DNA from 3 places in the Streptomyces sp. NPDC041108 genome. Region 2 is predicted to be linked to each of the others. Evidence: predicted binding sites of a transcription regulator. Region 2 holds the regulator's gene; each other region holds the start of a gene.
What was found. The regulator HrcA, encoded in region 2, represses chaperone genes, less so after heat shock. The targets are predictions, from matches to a motif close to TTNGCACTCNGNNNNNCNGAGTGCNAA.
Positions count from the first base shown of each region.

Region 1: a site for HrcA is predicted at 2,316-2,342, ahead of groES (co-chaperone GroES). Genes of this name have one in related genera too.
Region 3: a site for HrcA is predicted at 3,315-3,341, ahead of groL (chaperonin GroEL). Genes of this name have one in related genera too.

Region 1 is NZ_JBVIYK010000003.1:681,097-685,735, reverse strand. It holds gene ACZ6BB_RS12520 (class I SAM-dependent methyltransferase) at 1-36, opposite strand, end outside; gene ACZ6BB_RS12515 (polysaccharide deacetylase family protein) at 147-1,139, shown strand; gene ACZ6BB_RS12510 (polysaccharide deacetylase family protein) at 1,136-2,161, shown strand; gene groES (co-chaperone GroES) at 2,488-2,796, shown strand; gene groL (chaperonin GroEL) at 2,908-4,533, shown strand.
Region 2 is NZ_JBVIYK010000002.1:604,785-609,423, reverse strand. It holds gene dnaJ (molecular chaperone DnaJ) at 1-896, opposite strand, end outside; gene hrcA (heat-inducible transcriptional repressor HrcA) at 897-1,913, opposite strand; gene ACZ6BB_RS08595 (MBL fold metallo-hydrolase) at 2,200-2,940, shown strand; gene ACZ6BB_RS08590 (DUF3097 domain-containing protein) at 2,983-3,798, shown strand; gene hemW (radical SAM family heme chaperone HemW) at 3,813-4,639, opposite strand, start outside.
Region 3 is NZ_JBVIYK010000009.1:313,487-318,125, forward strand. It holds gene ACZ6BB_RS26185 (NADH:flavin oxidoreductase) at 194-1,315, opposite strand; gene groL (chaperonin GroEL) at 1,530-3,152, opposite strand; gene ACZ6BB_RS26195 (cold-shock protein) at 3,581-3,787, opposite strand; gene ACZ6BB_RS26200 (MoaD/ThiS family protein) at 4,250-4,525, opposite strand; gene thrC (threonine synthase) at 4,628-4,639, opposite strand, start outside.

The DNA of each region.
Region 1 (4,639 bases), on a different contig from region 2:
GGGGGCGAGGAAGGCGGCGGGGTCCAGGTCGTTCACCGGGCCATTGTCGGTCAGGGGGAGGGGGCGTGGGCCAGTCGGTGGACGGTGGGGGCCGGACGGCGGTGTCGGGGCCGTGGGGAGGGGCCGCCCTGCGAGGATGCGGCGCCATGCGACTCGTACGACAAAATGATGTAAAGAGTGCGAAGCGGGCGAGTTTCTGGGGAGGGGGCGGTGTGGTCCGGGGCGGCGTCGCCGTGCTCGCCGCCGCGGTCATCGTGTCCGGGTGTGCCGGGGGAGGCGGGGAGGGCGCCAGGGAGGGCGCGGCTGGGCGGGAGGGCACCGCGGGGCCCGCCCATGGCCAGGAGCGCGGACAGCGGCCTCTCGAAGCGCCGGGCGCCCGTGCCCTCGGCGCGTACGCCGGGAAGCTGCGCCGGGCGCACGCCGCACGGGTCGCCGCGGCGAAGCGCTGGGGGCTGGCCGGGGTGCCCCTGCTCGCGCCGGCGCCTCCGGCCCAGAAGCCGGTGCTCCGGACGCGCAAGGGGTTCGAGGTCGACGGCCACGAGGAGGACGGACTCCCCCCGGTCCTCACCACCGTCCCCACCCGCGACAGGATCCTCTTCCTCACGATCGACGACGGCGCCGAGAAGGACCCCGCGTTCCTGCGGATGATGAGCGAACTGCGCGTCCCGTACACCGCCTTCCTCAGCGACTACCTGATCAGGGAGGACTACGGCTACTTCGCCCGGATGCGGGACCGGGGCGTGGCCCTCGACAACCACACCCTCAACCACCGCCATCTGCCCGCGCTCTCCCCCGCCGCCCAGAAACGCGAGATCTGCGGCATGCAGGACGTGATCGAGAAGCGCTACGGCAAGCGGCCCAGGCTCTTCCGGCCGCCGTACGGCAGCTACGACCGGGACACCCTGCGCGCCGCCAAGTCCTGCGGGATCGAGGCCGTCCCCCTCTGGAACGAGGAGGTCTTCGTCGACCGCTGGGAGCACCGCGAAGCGGACCGCCGCCTGCGCCCCGGCGACATCGTCCTCAGCCACTTCCGGGGCAGGTCCGACGGGAACGGCACCATGCCCGACATGGTCCGCCGCTTCCTGGACCGGGCCACCGCCGAGGGCTACGCGGTGGCGAGGCTGGAGGACTACCTGTGACGGCCGGCGGGGCGCGGGGGCGTACGCCGGGCTCCCGCGTCCGTTCCGCACTCGCCGCGCTCCCGGCCCTGGCCGTCCTGCTCCTCGCCGGGTGCGCGGCCGATCCCGCCGGCCGCGCCGCCCGGCCGGCGGCACCCGGGGCCGAAGCGACGCCGCACGACCGCCGGCCGGCGTGGGGGACGAGGCCGCCCTCGGCCCCGGCGGCCCGGACGCCACCCTCGGCGACCGCGCCCGCGAACGGTCGGGGTCCGGTCCCGGACACTCTCGGCGCGGACGGCGCCCGCGCTCCCGGACACCCGCATCCGCACCCCCACGCACACCCCCACGCACACCCCCACGCACCCCCGTACCGCCGCTGGGGCCTCACCGCCCCCCTCGCTCCCCCGCCCCGGAATCCCGACCGGCCCTCCCGGCTCGGCGCCGCCGGCCCGGGGCTGCCGCCCGTCGTCGACCGGGTGCCGACCCGGGACAAGGTGGTCTTCCTGACGTACGACGACGGCGCGGAGAAGGACCCGAGGTTCGTCGACATGGTGCGTGAGCTGCGGCTGCCGGTGAGCATGTTCCTGACGGACAGTGTCGTGGGGCCGGGATACGGCCACTTCGCCCGGCTGCGGGCCGTCGGGGCGACCGTGCAGAACCACACCCTCGACCACACCGCCCTGCGCGGCCTGCCGTACGCGGGACAGCGCGCCGAGATCTGCGGCCAGCAGCACAAGCTCAGACAGCGCTTCGGCGCCCGGCCGACCCTCTTCCGCCCGCCCTACGGGGTCCACGACGCCACCACGCTCCGCGCCGCCGCCGACTGCGGCATCGCGGCCGTCGTCCTGTGGCGCGCGTCCATGCAGATCAACGACCTCCGCTACGCCGTCGGCGACCGCCTGCGCCCCGGCGACATCGTCCTGGCCCAGTTCCGGGGCCCGGACCAGCTCGAGGGCGCCACCCTCACGGAGATGACGACGCGGCTGCTGCGCCGGATCCAGGAGCAGGGCCTCACGGTCGGCCGCCTGGAGGACTACCTCTGAGGCACCGTCGCGGCAGCGGCAGCGGCAGCGGCAGCGGCAGCGGCAGCGGCAGCGGCGGCGGCAGGGGCAGGGGCAGCGGCCCGGCGGCGGCACGGGCAGGGGCTCCCGGGAAGCCCGCCGGCCACCCCTCGCCGACCCGCCGCGACCCACTCGATTAGCAGTCCGCTTGACCGAGTGCTAATCACAGTCATAGTCTCAGGTCTGGCACTCCCCCCTGGAGAGTGCCAACAAGCGACGGGCAGGTCCGGCACCCGCGACGACGGATCCACCTGGTCGCCACCTCAGACAGTTAACCCCGTGAGATCTCCGAAGGGGGAGGTCGGATCGTGACGACCACCAGCTCCAAGGTTGCCATCAAGCCGCTCGAGGACCGCATTGTGGTCCAGCCGCTCGACGCCGAGCAGACCACCGCCTCTGGCCTGGTCATCCCGGACACCGCGAAGGAGAAGCCCCAGGAGGGCGTCGTCCTCGCAGTCGGTCCGGGCCGCTTCGAGAACGGCGAGCGCCTGCCGCTCGACGTCAAGACCGGCGACATCGTGCTGTACAGCAAGTACGGCGGCACCGAGGTGAAGTACAACGGCGAGGAGTACCTCGTCCTCTCGGCTCGCGACGTGCTCGCGATCATCGAGAAGTAATTCACCCATTGTTTTGTGAGCTGCGCCCCTGGCCCCCGCGACCATAATCAGCCGGGCGCCCGGGGCGCAGTTCGTTTCACCCACGTTTTCCGAGAGGGCTGAACCGCTCCCATGGCGAAGATCCTGAAGTTCGACGAGGACGCCCGTCGCGCCCTCGAGCGCGGCGTCAACAAGCTTGCCGACACGGTCAAGGTGACGATCGGCCCCAAGGGCCGCAACGTCGTCATCGACAAGAAGTTCGGCGCCCCCACCATCACCAACGACGGTGTGACCATCGCCCGTGAGGTCGAGGTCGAGGACCCGTACGAGAACCTCGGCGTCCAGCTGGTGAAGGAGGTGGCGACCAAGACCAACGACGTAGCGGGTGACGGTACGACCACCGCCACCGTGCTGGCCCAGGCGCTCGTCCGCGAGGGCCTGCGCAACGTCGCCGCCGGTGCCTCCCCGGCCGCCCTGAAGAAGGGCATCGACGCCGCGGTCAAGGCCGTGTCCGAGGAGCTCCTCGCGACCGCCCGCCCGATCGACGAGAAGTCGGACATCGCCGCCGTCGCCGGTCTGTCCGCCCAGGACCAGCAGGTCGGCGAGCTGATCGCCGAGGCCATGGACAAGGTCGGCAAGGACGGTGTCATCACCGTCGAGGAGTCCAACACCTTCGGTCTGGAGCTGGACTTCACCGAGGGCATGGCCTTCGACAAGGGCTACCTCTCCCCGTACTTCGTCACCGACCAGGAGCGTATGGAGGCCGTCCTCGACGACCCGTACATCCTCATCCACCAGGGCAAGATCAGCTCCATCCAGGACCTGCTGCCGCTGCTGGAGAAGGTCATCCAGACCAACTCCTCCCGCCCGCTCCTGATCATCGCCGAGGACGTCGAGGGCGAGGCCCTGTCGACCCTGGTCGTGAACAAGATCCGCGGCACCTTCAACGCGGTCGCCGTCAAGGCCCCCGGCTTCGGCGACCGTCGCAAGGCGATGCTGCAGGACATGGCGACGCTGACCGGCGCCGAGGTCATCTCCGAGGAGGTCGGCCTCAAGCTCGACCAGGTCGGCCTGGACGTGCTCGGCTCCGCCCGCCGCGTCACCGTCACCAAGGACGACACCACGCTCGTCGACGGCGCCGGTGACTCCGGTGCGGTCCAGGGCCGTGTCGCCCAGATCAAGGCCGAGATCGAGAACACGGACTCCGACTGGGACCGCGAGAAGCTCCAGGAGCGCCTCGCGAAGCTGGCCGGCGGCGTGTGCGTGATCAAGGTCGGCGCCGCCACCGAGGTGGAGCTGAAGGAGAAGAAGCACCGTCTGGAGGACGCCATCTCCGCGACCCGCGCCGCGGTCGAGGAGGGCATCGTCTCCGGTGGTGGCTCCGCGCTCGTCCACGCCGTGAAGGTCCTGGAGGGCAACCTCGGCAAGACCGGCGACGAGGCCACGGGTGTCGCCGTCGTCCGCAAGGCCGCCGTCGAGCCGCTGCGCTGGATCGCGGAGAACGCCGGCCTGGAGGGCTACGTCATCACCTCCAAGGTCGCCGAGCTGGACAAGGGCCAGGGCTTCAACGCCGCCACCGGCGAGTACGGCGACCTGGTCAAGCAGGGCGTCATCGACCCGGTCAAGGTCACCCGCTCCGCCCTGGAGAACGCCGCCTCCATCGCCTCCCTCCTCCTGACGACCGAGACCCTGGTCGTCGAGAAGAAGGAAGAGGAGCCGGCCGACGCGGGCCACGGCGGCCACGGCCACTCCCACTGACGTCAGCCACGTCGGCAGGCCACAGCCACAGGTGAGGCCCGGCACCCCCGTACGCGGGGTGCCGGGCCTTCCCCGTCCCCGCCCGTACCGCCCCGTCCGCTCGGGA
Region 2 (4,639 bases):
CCGGGCCGGATGTCGACCTCCTCCAGACCGTCCAGCGTCTCCAGCGGCACCTTCGTGCCGAGGGAGGCCGCCGTCATCGGGATCGTGACCGTGCAGTGCAGATCGTCACCGCGCCGCTGGAACGTCGAGTGCGGCAGCTCGTGGATCTCGACGTAGAGATCACCGGCGGGACCGCCACCGGGCCCGACCTCGCCCTCACCGGCGAGCTGGATCCGCGTGCCGTTGTCGACACCGGCCGGGATCTTGACCGTGAGCGTCCGCCGCGACCGCACCCGCCCGTCGCCCGCGCACTCGGGGCACGGGTTGGGGACGATCGTGCCGAACCCCTGGCACTGCGGACAGGGCCGGGAGGTCATGACCTGACCGAGGAAGGACCGCGTGACCTGCGAGACCTCACCACGGCCGCGGCACATGTCACAGGTCTGCGCGGTGGTGCCCGGGGCCGCGCCCTCGCCGCTGCACGTCGTGCAGACGATGGCGGTGTCGACCTGGATGTCCTTCGTGGTGCCGAAGGCCGCCTCGTCGAGGTCGATCTCCAGCCGGATCATCGCGTCCTGTCCCCGCCGCGTACGCGACCGGGGACCCCGCTGCGACGCCGTACCGAAGAAGGCGTCCATGATGTCCGAGAAGTTCCCGAAGCCGCCGGCTCCGAAGCCGCCCGCACCCGAGCCGCCCGCCTGGGACAGGGGGTCGCCGCCGAGGTCGTAGACCTGCTTCTTCTGCGGGTCCGACAACACCTCGTAGGCGGCGTTGATCTCCTTGAACCGCTCCTGGGTCTTCGGATCGGGGTTGACGTCCGGGTGCAGCTCGCGCGCGAGCCTCCGGAACGCCTTCTTGATCTCGTCCTGGGACGCGTCGCGGCGCACGCCGAGCACGGCGTAGTAGTCCGTGGCCACTCAGGACTCCGCCAGGATCTGTCCGACGTACCGTGCCACCGCTCGTACCGCTCCCATCGTTCCCGGATAGTCCATGCGCGTAGGTCCGACCACGCCCAGTTTCGCTACTGCCTCACCGCCCGAACCGTAGCCGACGGAGACGACGGACGTGGAGTTGAGTCCCTCATACGCGTTCTCATGACCGATGCGTACGGTCATGCCCGAATCCCCGGCCTCACCAAGCAACTTGAGGAGGACGACCTGCTCCTCCAAGGCTTCCAGAACGGGCCGGATGGTGAGGGGGAAGTCATGTCCGAAGCGGGTGAGATTGGCGGTTCCGCCGATCATCAGCCGCTCCTCGCTCTCCTCGACGAGTGCTTCGAGGAGGGTGGAGAGCACCGTCGCGACCGTGCCCCGGTCCTCCAGGTCGAACGCCTCGGGCAGGTCCTCGACCAGTCTCGGCACGTCGGTGAACCGGCGGCCCGCGACCTTGCTGTTGAGCCGGGCACGCAGGTCCGCGAGTGACGTTTCTCCGAACGGCGCCGGGCAGTCCACCAGCCGCTGCTCCACCCGTCCCGTGTCCGTGATCAGCACGAGCATCAGCCGGGCGGGCGCCAGCGACAGCAGTTCCACGTGCCGCACCGTCGACCGTGTGAGCGACGGATACTGCACGACGGCGACCTGCCGGGTGAGCTGCGCGAGCAGCCGCACGGTCCGCGCCACCACGTCGTCGAGATCGACCGCGCCGTCCAGGAAGTTCTGGATGGCGCGCCGCTCGGGCGGGGTCATCGGCTTGACCCCGGCGAGCTTGTCGACGAAGAGCCGGTACCCCTTGTCGGTGGGGATACGGCCCGCGCTGGTGTGGGGCTGGGCGATGAAGCCCTCGTCCTCCAGCGCCGCCATGTCGTTGCGGACGGTCGCCGGGGAGACGCCCAGGTTGTGCCGCTCCGTGAGCGCCTTGGAACCGACCGGCTCCTCGGTGCCCACATAGTCCTGGACGATGGCGCGCAGCACCTGGAGCCTGCGTTCACTGAGCACCGCGCACACCTCCAGTTCGCTCTCCTGCGGCTTCCCCTTGGCACTCACCCCGGGCGAGTGCCAACACTCCCCGCCCAGTGTACGGCGGTGGGGTACGCCCCCGGCAAGGCCGGTCCAGCCATGTCGTGCCGACGTGTACCGACCTGTCCTGCGATGTCGGGCCACCTCCGGGCCGCCTCCGGGCCGTCTCCTACCGGTCGGTAGGAGACGATCGGCCCCCTCCGGCACACGGAAGGCGGCGGGGGAGCCGCGGTGCGCCCCGGGGAGCTACGGCTAGCGTCGGCGCATGACGGTGACTTGGGAAGAGTGCGGGTGGCAGGAATTGACGCCCCGGGTCGGACGGTGCCGCCTGCCCGGCTGGGACTGCACGGCCGGGCTGGTGATCGGGGACGGTGCAGCCCTCGTGATCGACGCGGGTTCGAGCCTGCGGGAGGGCGCGCGGTTGCGTGCCGAGGCGTGCCGGCTGCTCGGTGGCGCCCGTGTGACACATCTCGCGTTCACCCACCCCCACTTCGACCATGTCTTCGGGGCGGCCGCGTTCGCCGGCGTGGAGGTCTTCGGCGCGGTGGGCGTCGACGGCGTCCTGAGCCGTGACCACGAAGCCCTCCGCGCGGACGCCGTGCACCACGGCCTCCCCCCGGCGGACGCCACCGAGGCCGCCGCTCTGCTGGTACGCCCCCGGCACCTGGTCTCGGGCGAGTGGACGCTCGACCTCGGGGGCGACGTCCGGGTGCTCCTGGCGAACGTGGGCCCCGGGCACACGGGCCACGACCTGGCGGTCCTGGTCCCCGCCACCGCGCACGGCTCCCCGGAGGTGGTGTTCTGCGGAGACCTGGTCGAGGAGTCCGGCGAGCCCCAGGCCGGCCCCGACGCGATCCCCGCGCGCTGGCCGGCCGCCCTTGACCGGCTGCTGGACCTGGGCGGCGAGGACGCGCTGTACGTGCCCGGCCACGGGGCGGTGGTGGACGCGGCGTTCGTCCGGGCCCAGCGCGACGCCCTGGCGCGCCGCTTCGGCGTGTCGGGCTGAGGGCGCGGGCATCCGGGTGCGGCTTCTCCTATCGTCACTCGAATGCGCCAGTACTCACCCGACCTGACCCCTCCCTGGAAGAAGCCGAAGCCGGTCCCCGAGGTCCCCGCCGATCCCGGTCTGGTGGTCGAGGAACCCACCACCGGCTTCTGCGGCGCGGTCGTCCGCTGCGAGGCGGGCACGGTGACGCTGGAGGACCGCTTCGGCAAGCACCGGGTGTTCCCGCTGGAGCCCCGGGGCTTCCTGCTGGAGGGCCGGGTGGTGACGCTGGTCCGCCCCTCGCCGTCGGCCCCTGTCCGTCCCTCCCGCACGGCCTCGGGCTCGGTGGCCGTGCCGGGCGCCCGCGCGCGGGTGGCCCGCGCCGGGCGCATCTACGTGGAGGGCCGCCACGACGCCGAACTCGTCGAGAAGGTGTGGGGCGACGATCTGCGGATCGAGGGCGTGGTGGTGGAGTACCTGGAGGGCGTGGACGACCTTCCCGCGATCGTCGAGGACTTCGCCCCGGGGCCGGACGCCCGCCTCGGGGTCCTGGTGGACCACCTGGTCCCCGGCAGCAAGGAGTCCCGTATCGCCGCGTCGGTGACCAGCGAGCACGCGCTCGTCGTCGGCCACCCGTACATCGACGTCTGGGAGGCCGTGAAGCCGTCCTCGGTGGGCATCGAGGCATGGCCGCGCGTGCCCCGCGGGCAGGACTGGAAGACCGGGGTGTGCCGGGCGCTGGGGTGGCCCTCGGAGAACACGGGGGCGGTGTGGCAGGCGATTCTCGGGCGGGTGGAGTCCTATCGGGATCTGGAGCCGCAGTTGCTGGGCCGGGTGGAGGAGCTGATCGACTTCGTGACGGACAGCGGTGGGGCCTGACGGGGTCCGAGTGATCAGTCCACCAGGTCCCGCACCACCGCGTCCGCCAGCAACCGGCCCCGCAGTGTGAGCACCGCGCGCCCCTCCTCGTACGGTCCCGCCTCCAGCAGCCCGTCGGAGAGCGCGCGCCCGGCGGCGGCGCGGCCCTCCTCCCTCAGCAGCGACAACGGGCACCCCTCCCGCAGCCGCAGCTCCAGCAGGATGCGCTCGACCCGGCGGTCCTCGTCCGACAGCAGTTCGCGCCCGGCGCCCGGCGACTTCCCCGCCGCCAGCGCGCCCGCGTACGCGCCGGGGTGCTTGACGTTCCACCAGCGCACGCCGCCGACGTGGCTGTGGGCGCCCGGTCCCGCGCCCCACCAGTCGGCGCCCCGCCAGTACAGCTCGTTGTGCAGGCAGCGTCCGGCGTCGGAGGTGGCCCAGTTGGAGACCTCGTACCAGTCGAACCCGGCGGCCGACAGCATCTCCTCGGCGATGAGGTAGCGGTCGGCGTGCACGTCGTCGTCCGTCATCGGGACCTCACCGCGACGGATGCGCCGGGCGAGCTGCGTGCCCTCCTCGACGATCAGCGCGTACGCCGAGACGTGGTCGGGTCCGGCGCCGAGCGCGGCGTCCAGGGAGGCCCGCCAGTCGTCGTCGGACTCCCCGGGCGTGCCGTAGATCAGGTCGAGGTTGACGTGGTCGAAGCCGGCGGCGCGTGCCTCCGCGACGCAGGCCTCGGGGCGTCCGGGTGTGTGCGTGCGGTCGAGGATCTTCAGGACGTGCTGCCGGGCGCTCTGCATCCCGAACGAGAGCCGGTTGAAGCCGCCGGCGCGCAGGGTCTCCAGATACGCCGGGTCGACGG
Region 3 (4,639 bases), on a different contig from region 2:
ACTCACTGCCGCCCGCTTCTTGGCCGCGCACCTGCGTGGTGCGTGCTCGCCCGCTCCCGTTCTGCGGCGTCCTTCTGGAGAGCGTGATCACTGAAGTGCCCCCACGCTACTCAGCCGCCCCGCCCCCGGCGACCGAATTGACGCCCACCGGAACGCCCCCGAAGCTCAAGCCGTCAGCCCGCCCCCACGAAGCTCAGCTGAGCGAGGTCAGCGCCGCCGGCTGGAACGCCTTCAGCTCGTCGAAGCGGCCGTCGAGGACCTTCGCGGCCCACTGGGGGTCCTGGAGCAGCGCGCGACCCACGGCGACGAGGTCGAACTCCTCGGCCTCCAGGCTGTTCAGCAGGTCGTCGATGCCCTTCGACGGCGCGCCCTCACCGGCGAACGTGCTGAGGAACTCGCCGTCCAGGCCGACGGAGCCGACCGTGATGGCGGGCTTGCCGGTGAGCTTCTTCGTCCAGCCCGCGAGGTTCAGCGCGGAACCCTCGAACTCCGCCTCCCAGTAGCGGCGCGTGGACGCGTGGAACGCGTCGACGCCGGCCGCCACGAGCGGGCTCAGCAGCGCCTCCAGCTCCTCGGGCGTCCGGGCGAGGCGCGCGTCGTATCCGTCCTGCTTCCACTGCGAGTAGCGGAAGATGACGGGGAAGCCGGCCGACACGGAGTCCCGCACGGCCGCCACGACCTCCGCCGCGAACTTCGTCCGGGCGACGAGGTCACCGCCGTAGGCGTCCGTACGGCGGTTGGTGCGCTCCCAGAGGAACTGGTCGATCAGATAGCCGTGGGCGCCGTGCAGCTCGACGCCGTCCATGCCGATGCGCTCGGCCTCGGCGGCGGACTTGGCGAACGCCTCGATGACCTCGTCGATGTCGGCCTGCGTCATGGCCCGGCCGCCCTCGGCCTCGGTGCCGTCGACCCGCAGACCGGACGGGCCGAGGACCGGCGCGTCGGGGAAGAGCTGGCCCTGCCGCCGGACGGCCCCGATGTGCCACAGCTGCGGGACGATCGTGCCGCCCCCGGCGTGCACCGCCTCCGCGACCTTCGCCCACCCCGCGAGCTGCTCCTCACCGGCGAACCTCGGCACGTTGTCCTGGTCCCCGGCGGTCTCGTGCCCGATGTAGGTCCCCTCGGTCACGATCAGGCCGACCCCCGCGGCCGCCCGCCGCCCGTAGTACGCGGCCACGTCCGCCCCCGGCACACCGCCGGGCGAGAACGTGCGCGTCATGGGCGCCATGGCGATCCGGTTCGGAACGGTCAGACCGTTGATCGTGACGGGCCGGGACAGTACCTCGGCGGCACGGGAGGTGGAGGCGGTGGTCACGTGAGGGCTCCTCGGGACGAACGGATGGAACAACGGGTGGCCCGCATTACATGCGCATGCATATAGCGGCCCTTCGCACAACCTCCGCGCCGGCCCAGGCATTCCACCTCCGCGCCCGCCCCCGATGTGACCCCGGACACGCCCGAGGGCGGCACCCCCCGTTTCCAGGGAGTGCCGCCCTCGGTACTGAAGGACGGTGATCGACCGGGGTCGATCAGAAGTCCATGTCACCGCCCGGCATGCCGCCACCGGCGGGCGCGGCGGACTTCTCCGGCTTGTCGGCGATGACGGCCTCGGTGGTGAGGAAGAGCGCGGCGATGGAGGCCGCGTTCTGCAGCGCGGAGCGCGTGACCTTCGCCGGGTCGATGATGCCCTCGGCGATCATGTCGACGTACTCACCGGTCGCGGCGTTCAGGCCGTGACCGACGGGGAGGTTGCGCACCTTCTCGACGATGACACCGCCCTCAAGGCCGCCGTTGACGGCGATCTGCTTGAGCGGGGCCTCCAGGGCGAGCTTCACGGCGTTGGCGCCGGTCGCCTCGTCACCCGTCAGCTCCAGCTTCTCGAAGACCGAGGAGGCCTGCAGCAGGGCCACGCCACCACCGGCGACGATGCCCTCCTCGACGGCCGCCTTCGCGTTGCGAACGGCGTCCTCGATGCGGTGCTTGCGCTCCTTCAGCTCGACCTCGGTCGCGGCACCGGCCTTGATGACGGCCACGCCGCCCGCGAGCTTCGCCAGGCGCTCCTGGAGCTTCTCGCGGTCGTAGTCCGAGTCGCTGTTCTCGATCTCGGCGCGGATCTGGTTGACCCGGCCCTGGACCTGCTCGGAGGAGCCGGACCCGTCGACGATCGTGGTCTCGTCCTTGGTGATGACGACCTTGCGGGCACGGCCCAGCAGGTCGATGGAGGTGTTCTCCAGCTTGAGGCCGACCTCCTCGGAGATGACCTCGCCGCCGGTGAGGATGGCGATGTCGTTCAGCATCGCCTTGCGGCGGTCACCGAAGCCCGGGGCCTTGACGGCGACGGACTTGAAGGTGCCACGGATCTTGTTGACGACCAGGGTCGACAGGGCCTCGCCCTCGACGTCCTCGGCGATGATCAGCAGCGGCTTGCCCGACTGCATGACCTTCTCCAGGAGCGGGAGCAGGTCCTTGACGTTCGCGATCTTGGAGTTCGCGATCAGGATGTACGGGTCGTCGAGGACGGCCTCCATACGCTCCATGTCGGTGGCGAAGTACGCCGAGATGTAGCCCTTGTCGAAGCGCATACCCTCGGTGAGCTCCAGCTCCAGACCGAAGGTCTGGGACTCCTCGACGGTGATGACGCCTTCCTTGCCGACCTTGTCCATCGCCTCGGCGATGAGCTCGCCGATCTGGGTGTCGGCGGCGGAGATGGAGGCCGTGGAAGCGATCTGCTCCTTGGTCTCGACATCCTTCGCCTGCTCCAGCAGGGCGCCGGAGACGGCCTCGACGGCCTTCTCGATGCCGCGCTTGAGGGCCATCGGGTTGGCACCCGCGGCCACGTTGCGCAGGCCCTCGCGGACCAGCGCCTGGGCCAGGACGGTCGCGGTCGTCGTGCCGTCACCGGCTACGTCGTCCGTCTTCTTCGCGACTTCCTTGACCAGCTCGGCGCCGATCTTCTCGTACGGGTCCTCGAGCTCGATCTCCTTGGCGATGGACACACCATCGTTGGTGATCGTGGGGGCGCCCCACTTCTTCTCGAGGACGACGTTGCGGCCCTTGGGGCCGAGCGTCACCTTGACGGCGTCCGCGAGCTGGTTCATGCCGCGCTCGAGGCCGCGCCGTGCCTCCTCGTCGAACGCGATGATCTTGGCCATGTGAAGTGGTCCTCCCGGACAGGGGGTGGATTGCTCCGGACCGCGCTGGCGCCCGCGACGGACGGCCTGCCTGCCTCGTGGTTCCTTGCCCCACCCGGCTTGCGGGCCTCGCCGACCCGGTCCTCGTTGTCACTCTCACCTTCAGAGTGCTAACGCCAATGATTAGCACTCGGCATGGTCGAGTGCAAGCGCCTCTCGGTGATCCGCAGGTGAACGCGCCCCCCGCGCCCCTGCGCGCGACCCCCGACGCGCACCCCTCGGCGCGGCCTCACCCGGACTCGTCGGCGACCGGACCAGCCGACACCCGGCCTCGTCGGCGACGCACACAAGAGGACCCGCGCACACAAGAGGGCTCGCACCCCGAAACGGGGTGCGAGCCCTCCTACGAAGAACGAAGAACGTCGCTGCGTTGAAACCCGGCGCGTACTTCAGCCGGCCGCGAGCCGGACCATGTCCGCCTGCGGCCCCTTCTGACCCTGCGAGATCTCGAACTCGACCCGCTGGCCCTCTTCCAGGGTGCGGTAGCCGTCCATCTGAATCGCGCTGTAGTGGACGAATACATCCGCACCACCGTCGACCGCGATGAAGCCGTACCCCTTCTCCGCGTTGAACCACTTGACGGTGCCCTGAGCCATGCCTAACTCCCCTATTACTGGCCCTTGCACAGATCCACACTTCGCGGATCCGGGTCAGACCTCACCCCCCAACGGTTGGGGGTGTGCGCCGGAACGCGTCGACCGCGGCCGAATGTATCTGTCCAACTGCCCTCTGCAACAGGTCAATCGGACGAGAAATCTGGACACGACCGGTCGGGAATGTACGAACAATTCGCCCGAATTCAGGGCAAGTCGGGCCCCATAAAAGGAGCGAAACACGCAAATGCCCTGCACACTTTGGCTACTTCATATAGGGCGCGCGGCGGAATCACATATGCGTCCGGCATGGAATCACTACGGTGATCGGACCGGGTTCCCCAACTCTACAGTGCTCAACCATAGAGAATTGCCCCCTCCGCTTCTCTTACGGAGGGGGCAATTCGATGAACGCTCGGTAATCAAAGTTACCGACGGTTACTACCGACCGGTACGGACCGGGGGTCAGCCACCGGCGACGGCGGGAATGATCGACACGCCGGCGCCGTCCGGCGTCGCCGTCTCCAGCCCCTGCTCGAACCGGACATCGTCGTCGTTCACGTACACGTTCACGAACCGCCGCAGCTTGCCCTGATCGTCCAGAACCCGGGCGGCGATCCCGTTGTGGTTCTTCTCCAGGTCGGCGATGACCTCGGCGAGGGTGCCCCCCTCGGCACTGACCTCGGCCCGACCGCCGGTGTAGGTGCGGAGGATGGTCGGGATGCGAACGTTGACGGACATGGTGGGAAACCTCCGGGGAGTGCAGCGAACCTAAGGGGCGCGGGGAACTGCGCGACAAGCCCCCGCTTACCCGCAGCCGAACGACGTGCTGACGGGTCCTGCTTACGCGAGACC